4 regions of the Thermaerobacillus caldiproteolyticus genome follow, and region 1 is predicted to be linked to each of the others. Evidence: riboswitches for the same ligand, from Rfam matches in the RefSeq annotation. Region 1 holds a riboswitch; each other region holds the start of a gene.
The links. A riboswitch is a leader RNA that binds a small molecule or an ion and turns the genes downstream of it on or off. The one in region 1 is predicted to bind S-adenosylmethionine.

Region 1 (2,202 bases):
CCCGGAAAATCGCCGATTTTCGACGGATCACCGGTGACCGCAAGCACGTCGGTAATACCGAGCGTATGTAAGCCCATTAAATGCGATTGCAATCCAATTAAATTGCGGTCGCGGCACGTAATATGAATGAGCGGGCGAACGCCGAGCTGTTGTTTGACAATCGTTCCGAGCGCCATGTTGCTAATGCGTGGGGTCGCCAATGAATTATCCGCCAAAGTAAGCGCATCGATATTCGCCTCCTTGAGCGCCTTCGCTCCTTCTAAGAATTTGGTGATCCCCAGTTTTTTTGGCGGGTCCAGTTCGACGATGACCGAATGCCGCTTGCGCACAATTTCTTGTAACGGCGGCTCGTTTTCTTGTTCGACCTCTTGAACGGAAACGACCGTTCTGCGAGGTTTTACCGTTTTTTCATGAATTGGAGTGCGGTCTTTTAGTGCGCGGGCAATCGCTTCAATATGTTTTGGTGTTGTGCCGCAACAGCCGCCAATGAGGCGAACGCCTTGTTCGCGAAACGAAAGTGCCGTTTCTTCAAAGTAAGCGGCATTCGTTTCGTACACAAGACGACCGTCGCGATAATCCGGTAAGCTTGCGTTCGGATAAGCAGAAAGAAAGGCAGCTGTCGGCAACGGCACTTCTTCAAGAGAGCGAATCATATGGTACGGACCAAGATGACAGTTGAGTCCGACAACATCGGCACCTAATTGTTCTAATTGCACAATTGCATCGGCAAGGGGAGTACCATCTTGTAAAACGCCAACATCATGAAGGGTGACATGGGCGATAATCGGTTTGTCCGTTTCTTTTCGGGCAATTGTTAGCACTGTTTTTAACTCTTCTAGGTCGTAATACGTTTCGAGTAACAGACCGTCAATATCTTCGTGCAACAGCACATATAGTTGTTCGCGGAATGTTCGTTTGATTTCTTCGATGGTAAGGGAGCTTTTGTTGATGCTGCGCAAACCGCCAATCGTTCCAAGTACGTAGGCATGATTTGCTGCCGCTTGTTTCGCCAACTTTACAGCTGCCCGGTTGATCGTTTTTACTTCGTCTTCCAAACCGTAACGGGCGAGCTTTATATAGTTCGCGCCGTATGTATTCGTTTGAATGACTTCTGCTCCAGCAGCCATATAGGCTTCGTGGATATGAATAATGTCATCCGGTTTTGATAGGTTCAACTCTTCAAAACATCGATCCACTCCATGAGAGTATAATAATGTTCCCATCGCACCATCGGCGATGACGATTCGTTCCTTTAAATCTTCGAGAAGCCCCATGTTCATTCCCCCGTTCGATATAAAGTAAGAAAAGTGGAAGCGGCGCGAACAGCTCTTCTTCGCCCGAAGAGGTGCTTGCCACCTCAAGGGAGAAGGTCATTTGGCAGAAGAGAGCTAGCCGCTGAAGCTAGGCAATAACAAAATCAGAGCCGCTTGCTTAATGCCGTAAGGAAAATGTTCTTTCGATGAGAAATGCTGGCATTTCGACGAAGGAAGGTTATTTTCCATTAGGCGTTGCAAGGCGAGCTAGACAGTAAAATAAAAAAGCCTTCCATAAGAAGAAGACTTTTTGTGAGCATTGTCTCTTCTTATCTTCCAAGCGAAACGCCTGTCTGGAATTAGCACCTGGACTTTCGAAAATGCGGTCGAAAGTCGGTTGCTGAGGGTTCACTGGGCCAGTCCCTCCCCCTCTCTTGATAAGAAATGGTTATGAAGTTTTGACGAAATGAATTTATATATAATGTAAATAATTTTGTGAAAATATTCAACTATTAATTTTTTATTCTTTGACGCTGCGCTGTGTTTATACAATGAAAAAAGCAAAAAGGCCTAAACCCTTAATGACACCCACAAATATTGTGGAAGTGAGGGAGTTAGACCTTCGTGAGATAACCTTCTTTTTCTTCATCGATAGTTAACAAATTGCACATCGATTGGCAAGTCTGCTTCACGAATCGCAGCGATCACTTTTTGCAAATCGTCTTTGCTTTTGCCGCTGACGCGAATTTGATCCTCTTGAATTTGGCTTTTGACTTTTAGACCTGTATTTTTAATAATTGTGTTAATTTTTTTCGCGTTCTCTTTGTCGATGCCTTGAACGAGTTTCGCGCGCTGACGAACCGTTCCTCCAGAGGCAGGTTCCACTTTTCCATATTGAATATTTTTCGTTGGCACGCCGCGCTTAATGAGTTTACCGATAAGCACATCT
Region 2 (2,202 bases), 670 kb from region 1:
GATTTTTGTAGACTTCTAGCTCCTACGATTCTCATCGCTAAATCAACGACTTTATTGGCACTGTTTACGGCAATATGTTTAGCTGCCGCTAATTCTCCACTCATTTCCATGCGTTTTTCTGGGTATGTATCCCACCGATGTGCGACAAAATAAAGAGTATGTCTTGCTTTTAATAGCTCTAAATCCATCTCGCCAATTTTTCTTTGAACCTCTGGAACATCTTTGATTGGGCTAGACAGACTATTCGGTTGATATTCAGAAGCAAAGGAAATGGCATAATTTCTAGCTGCAATCGCAATCCCAAGAAAGCATGCTGGAACATGAAGCAACCATGCCCTCCCTATATTGCCTTTCGATGATTCCAATTGATCCAATTCCACCAGTGAATCTTCTGGTAATTCCACTTGATCCAGTACAAGATCATCACTCCGCGTGCCTCGCATTCCAATCATATCCCAATTTTCTTCGACTTTAACCCCATTAAGGCGATGGTCAACTAAAAAAGATCCGACTTTCCCCGATTCTTGAATGGTGGCTGTAACTAATGAATAATCAAGAGCTATTGCCATAGATGAAAAGGATTTCCTTCCTGTAATCACCCATTTGCCATTTCTTTTGATCGCTACCGTTTCAGGTTTTCCGCCTCTTGTAGGACTTCCCGTTCCATTCTCTGTTGCCAATCGATTAATTAGCACTTTATTTTGTACAATTTCATGACACAGCCACTTAAATTTTTCGCTATCCCATGTTTGTCTTTCCCTTAGATCATAAATAACGCCAAGATGCCAACCGATGCATAAAGCTGTGGAAGCATCTCCCTGACTTAATCGCTCTTGCATAAGAAGAAATTCATACAGTGAAATTTCTTCTCCACCATATTGCTTAGGAACAGTAAGTGATTGGTAATTACAATCTTTTAGCTTTTGAAAATTTTCAAATGGAAACCTTCCTTCTTTGTCTATATTGTCAGCTTTTTCGTAAAATCGTTCAGCAAGCTCTGATGCTTGATGTAAAAGAAATTCTTGGCGTTCATTTTGTACAAATTTTCTTGATAACTCATCAGATAAATAAGAGGGGTAAGTTTTTTTACTTACAATGCTCAAAATGATTTCTCCTTTCTGGTATTTTTTATAGGCGTATCAAAGAATTTTTTGTAAAACATCTACATGCATTCAAGAATCTACTCTTTTTATCATTTTGTCCTCCTATCCTTATAATTTAATTTTATAAATTCTATATGAATACTAGGATTAAAGGCGCTGTTATCTCATATAGATTTAAAAAATGAGCAAATAGATAACCCTCTTCCGATGAAGAGGGTAACTTTATAGCGCTGACCTCTCATCTTTCAAGTCATCATATCAGATGACTTGTAGGATTTAGCACCTTGTCAAGCAATTTTGCTTGAAGGTTGCCGGGCTTCTTTGGGCCTAGTCCCTCCACCACTCTCGATAAGAGAAAATTAACTTAATATTCAGAGTTTTATCTAACAGTATATAGATGAATAAATATTATGTCAATGTTTTTTTATTTTATTTACTTTTTGGTCAGTTGATTGTTTGTTTGATTCTTTCTTCCGGATAATCTTCCTGAATGTCAATTAACTATTGAAGCTCTATAGCTCCCAATCAAGTTTGTTGATTTCATTGCAAAATAGCTGTTCTTCAGAAGACAAAATCAGTTTTTATGATGAAGTATCAAACATAAAGTAGTCCATAGTATTTTATAGGGGTGGTTAGAATGAGATTATATATTGATTCTGCAAATACAAAACAAATTCACGTTTATGTGAATATTTTCCGACTTCGGGTGTTACTACTAATGCTTCAATTATAGCCAAAGAAAATCAAACTTATTTAGATTTGTTAAAAGAAATTCGAACTATTTTAGGTAATGAAAAAGAACTGTTTGTTCAAGCTCTTGGCGATAAGGCTGAAGAAGTAGTGGCTGAGGCAGAATATATAATTGAACAAATTACTGGAAAAGTTATCATTAAAATTCCGGTTACTGATGAAGGTATTAAAACAACTAAAATATTAAAGGAAAAAGATCGATACATTAACGACAACGGTTTATACATCTTTTCAAGCTTATATTGCGGCTAGTGCAGGTGCATCTTTTCACTCCGTTTTCCTATGTTCGCATTTTTCATTCTGCGTTTCTAGCGGTGATCCAACTGTGGTTGTTCGTCATTTGTCATCC
Region 3 (2,202 bases), 1.5 Mb from region 1:
CTTTGAATACAAATACTTCATCTTTTTCCATTAGATAGTCGATAACTTTGTTATATAATTTTTCAAACGTTTCCTCAGAAATCGGCTGATTGACAGTTCCCCAATCAATTTTTGCCTTTGTTGATGCTTCTTCGACGATATATTTATCTTTTGGCGAACGTCCTGTATATTTTCCTGTTGTTGTCGCAACAGCACCCGTTAGTGTTAACATTCCTTCTTTTCGCTTGAGAACCTTTTCAACTAATTGCGGTACGGATAGATTTTTAAGTACGTTTGGTTGTTGTAACAATACAGCCAATTTATTTGTCACGTCAACAGTGTTCATGTACAAAACCTGCCTTTTTGTGAATTTAATATTCTTGGAAATAGTATAACACATTTATATTATTAGTCCATACTATTTATCATAATTTCTTTTTATTTATTTTCCCCATTTTTTTGATAAAAACTTTATATAAAAATTTATTGACTTTCTTTATCTAGTTACGATATGATAAGTCATTGAACGGATACTCTTATCCCGAGTTGGTGGAGGGACAGGCCCGATGAAACCCAGCAACCGTCACAACAATGGAACATGTGAAATGGTGCTAACCTGTGGCAAGGGAAAGCCCTTGAACGATAAGAGTGAAAGGCGCGATATAAGAGCAATCACCTTTCCTCGAAGTTGAAGGAAAGGTTTTTTATATGCCCCTTGTTTGGCTATAAATCACAAAATTGAATTATACTAAGTAGGGAATGAGTACCGTATCATCTACGTAATGCGTAGAATGCAACTGTGTGTTCTAAAAGCTCACAACAGAAAAGAGGAGGAAATTGACGAAATGTCAACAAAACGCCGTTTGTTTACTTCTGAATCTGTAACAGAAGGGCATCCTGATAAAATTTGTGACCAAATTTCTGATGCGATTTTAGATGCGATTTTAGCAAAAGACCCAAATGCTCGCGTTGCTTGCGAAACGAGTGTAACGACGGGATTAGTGTTAGTCAGCGGTGAGATTACAACATCTACGTATGTGGATATTCCAAAAATCGTTCGTGACACGATTCGGGAAATCGGTTACACTCGCGCTAAATTCGGATTTGACGCTGATACGTGCGCTGTATTAACGTCGATTGACGAGCAGTCTCCTGATATCGCAATGGGCGTAGATAAAGCGTTAGAAGCACGCGAAGGTCAGATGACTGACGAGGAAATTGAAGCAATCGGTGCTGGGGACCAAGGATTAATGTTCGGATTTGCGTGCAATGAAACGAAAGAGTTAATGCCGCTTCCGATTTCATTAGCTCATAGATTGGCACGCCGTTTAGCAGAAGTTCGTAAGGAAGACATTTTACCTTACTTACGTCCAGATGGAAAAACACAAGTAACAGTAGAATACGATGAAAATGGAAAACCTGTTCGTGTGGATACAATTGTCGTATCTACGCAGCATCATCCAGAAATTACTCAAGAGCAAATTGAGCGCAACATTAAAGAACATGTGATTAAACCAGTTGTACCAGCTGAACTAATCGACGAAAACACAAAATACTTCATTAACCCAACTGGTCGCTTTGTCATTGGCGGACCTCAAGGTGACGCTGGATTAACGGGACGGAAAATCATCGTTGACACGTACGGTGGTTACGCTCGTCACGGCGGCGGTGCCTTCTCTGGTAAAGACCCTACAAAAGTAGACCGTTCTGCTGCGTATGCGGCGCGCTATGTGGCAAAAAACATTGTCGCAGCTGGGCTTGCTGATAAATGCGAAGTGCAATTAGCGTATGCGATTGGGGTAGCAAAACCTGTTTCCATCTCTATCGATACATTCGGTACGGGCAAAGTATCGGAAGACATCTTAATTGAAGTAGTACGCAACAATTTTGATCTTCGCCCTGCCGGCATTATTAAAATGTTAGATTTGCGCCGCCCGATTTATAAACAAACAGCGGCTTACGGTCATTTCGGTCGCACGGATATTGATCTTCCATGGGAGCGTACCGACAAAGCTGAAGCATTGAAAGAACAAGCCCTTGCATTAGCAGCTAAGCAATGAATGAAAAAAAGAGAGTTACATTATCATATGTAGCTCTCTTTTTTTGCGAAACAAATATGTGTGCAACAAAAAGAGCCTTTTTTGCGACTTATTAGAAAAAAACTTTGTTACGAATCTGTTTCCATCGGGTAAACTAAATGTAATAGTTCAACTGTCCAAATAT
Region 4 (2,202 bases), 120 kb from region 1:
GTCGGGTGTCGCTTTAGCGCGAGCAGAAATGGCAATGATGCCGCTTCGCGCGCAAAACAAGTTTTTGCCGGATTACGGTGAGCTGTCGAAAGACGTAGTGGAAAAGGCAAAGTTAATGTTTTTAAACTATCCAAACAATCCGACCGGTGCGGTGGCGACAAAAGAGTTTTTTGAGGAAACGGCTTTGTTTGCGGCGAAACACGATATTTGCGTCGTACACGATTTTGCTTATGGAGCGATCGGATTTGACGGGAAAAAACCGATCAGTTTTCTTCAGGCGAAAGGGGCCAAAGACGTCGGTATTGAAATTTATACGTTCTCGAAAACGTATAATATGGCTGGTTGGCGCGTTGGATTTGCCGTTGGGAATGAAAGTGTGATTGAAGCGATTAACTTGTTGCAAGATCATTTATACGTCAGCTTGTTTGGTGCGATTCAAGAGGCGGCAGCAACCGCGCTTCTTTCTTCACAAGATTGCGTAAAAGAGCTTGTTTCGTTATACGAATCGCGACGGAACACACTTGTAAAGGCGCTTCAACAAATCGGATGGGATGTCACAGCACCAGCTGGTTCGTTTTTTGCGTGGTTACCTGTACCGAACGGCTGGACATCGGAGCGATTTGCTGATTTCCTGCTTGAAAAAGCTCATGTCGTTGTTGCCCCAGGAATCGGATTTGGGGAACATGGAGAAGGGTATGTACGCGTCGGTCTATTGACGAGTGAAGAGCGCTTAGAAGAAGCTGCACAACGCGTTGCCAAGCTTGGTCTTTTCCATGCCGTAAAAAAATGATTGACATAGTTGAAAATCCCTGTCATAATTCAAATTAAATTTACTACCGCGAAAATTTCGAAAAGTGAATACATGATTCAAGCATTCTTATCAAGAGTAGGTGGAGGGACGAGCCCAATGAAGCCCGGCAACCGACTTAACAGTTGTTAAGCACGGTGCTAATTCTTGCAGCGATATGCTGAGAGATAAGAAGAGTCTGAACATCTAGCCTCTTCTTATGAAGAGGTTTTTTTATTGATGCTTAGAAAGAGGGACAGATGATGAGTCAAGTAATTGCCACATATCTCATTTATGATGAGAAAGATTTAGAGAAAAAAGCAGAAGGGATTGCTCTTGGCCTTACCGTTGGTTCTTGGACCGATTTGCCGCTGTTAGAGCAAGAACAATTACGAAAACATAAAGGGGTTGTCGTCAGCGTCACACAGATAGAAGAAAGTGAGCGGGTGAATGAGTATCTTGGCAAACGCGTGAAGCGAGGGCTTGTCCGTATTGCTTATCCAAGCGTCAATTTCAGTGCTGATTTGCCGGCGATATTGACAACGGTGTTTGGCAAGCTATCGCTCGATGGAGAAGTGAAGCTAATCGATATGACATTTTCCGATGAATTGAAAAAGCAGTTTCCTGGTCCATGCTTTGGAATTGACGGGATTCGCGAAAAAGTTGGCGTGTATGATCGCCCGCTTCTCATGAGCATTTTTAAAGGCGTTATCGGGCGCGATTTGCATTATTTGTCGGAACAGTTAAAACAACAGGCACTCGGTGGAGTTGATCTTGTCAAAGATGACGAAATTTTGTTTGAAAATGACTTAACTCCGTTTGAAAAGCGAATCGCTGCCGGAAAAGCGGTGTTAAACGATATATACGAAAAAACGGGAAAGAAAACATTGTACGCTGTCAATTTAACAGGGAAAACGTTCGAGTTGAAAGAAAAAGCGAAGCGGGCAGTGGAGCTAGATGCCGATGTGCTTCTTTTTAACGTGTTCGCTTATGGATTAGATGTATTGCAAGGTTTGCGTGAAGATGAGGACATTTCAATTCCAATTATGGCGCATCCGGCAATCAGCGGCGCGCTAACACCATCGGAATTTTATGGAATCAAGAGCCCGCTATTGCTTGGGAAATTGCTTCGTCTTGCTGGAGCAGATTTTGCGCTTTTCCCATCACCGTATGGAAGCGTTGCCCTTGATAGAGGAGAAGCGCTTGGCATTGCTGCTGAGTTAACGAAGGAAGATGAGCAATTGAAACGAGCGTTCCCGGTTCCGTCAGCGGGGATTCATCCGGGACTAGTACCGCTTTTAATTCGCGATTTCGGCATCGACAGTGTTATTAATGCAGGCGGCGGGGTACATGGTCACCCGGATGGAGCAGAAGGCGGAGGAAAAGCGTTCTGCGCAGCCATTGATGCGGTGTTA

Region 2: it holds a riboswitch for S-adenosylmethionine, as region 1 does, so the genes downstream of both, ISX45_RS16740 (acyl-CoA dehydrogenase family protein) here and ISX45_RS01345 (bifunctional homocysteine S-methyltransferase/methylenetetrahydrofolate reductase) in region 1, are expected to answer to the same signal.
Region 3: it holds a riboswitch for S-adenosylmethionine, as region 1 does, so the genes downstream of both, metK (methionine adenosyltransferase) here and ISX45_RS01345 (bifunctional homocysteine S-methyltransferase/methylenetetrahydrofolate reductase) in region 1, are expected to answer to the same signal.
Region 4: it holds a riboswitch for S-adenosylmethionine, as region 1 does, so the genes downstream of both, mtnW (2,3-diketo-5-methylthiopentyl-1-phosphate enolase) here and ISX45_RS01345 (bifunctional homocysteine S-methyltransferase/methylenetetrahydrofolate reductase) in region 1, are expected to answer to the same signal.

What each region holds. Positions count from the first base shown of each region.
Region 1 covers NZ_CP064060.1:255,524-257,725, forward strand. Annotated here, with positions in the region: gene ISX45_RS01345 (bifunctional homocysteine S-methyltransferase/methylenetetrahydrofolate reductase) at 1-1,274, opposite strand, end outside; SAM riboswitch class I at 1,580-1,697, opposite strand; gene ISX45_RS01350 (YajQ family cyclic di-GMP-binding protein) at 1,899-2,202, opposite strand, start outside.
Region 2 covers NZ_CP064060.1:3,327,202-3,329,403, forward strand. Annotated here, with positions in the region: gene ISX45_RS16740 (acyl-CoA dehydrogenase family protein) at 1-1,103, opposite strand, end outside; SAM riboswitch class I at 1,339-1,458, opposite strand; gene ISX45_RS16745 (transaldolase family protein) at 1,833-2,105, shown strand.
Region 3 covers NZ_CP064060.1:2,496,832-2,499,033, reverse strand. Annotated here, with positions in the region: gene pckA (phosphoenolpyruvate carboxykinase (ATP)) at 1-325, opposite strand, end outside; SAM riboswitch class I at 513-628, shown strand; gene metK (methionine adenosyltransferase) at 825-2,039, shown strand.
Region 4 covers NZ_CP064060.1:378,263-380,464, forward strand. Annotated here, with positions in the region: gene ISX45_RS02030 (pyridoxal phosphate-dependent aminotransferase) at 1-790, shown strand, start outside; SAM riboswitch class I at 875-982, shown strand; gene mtnW (2,3-diketo-5-methylthiopentyl-1-phosphate enolase) at 1,051-2,202, shown strand, end outside.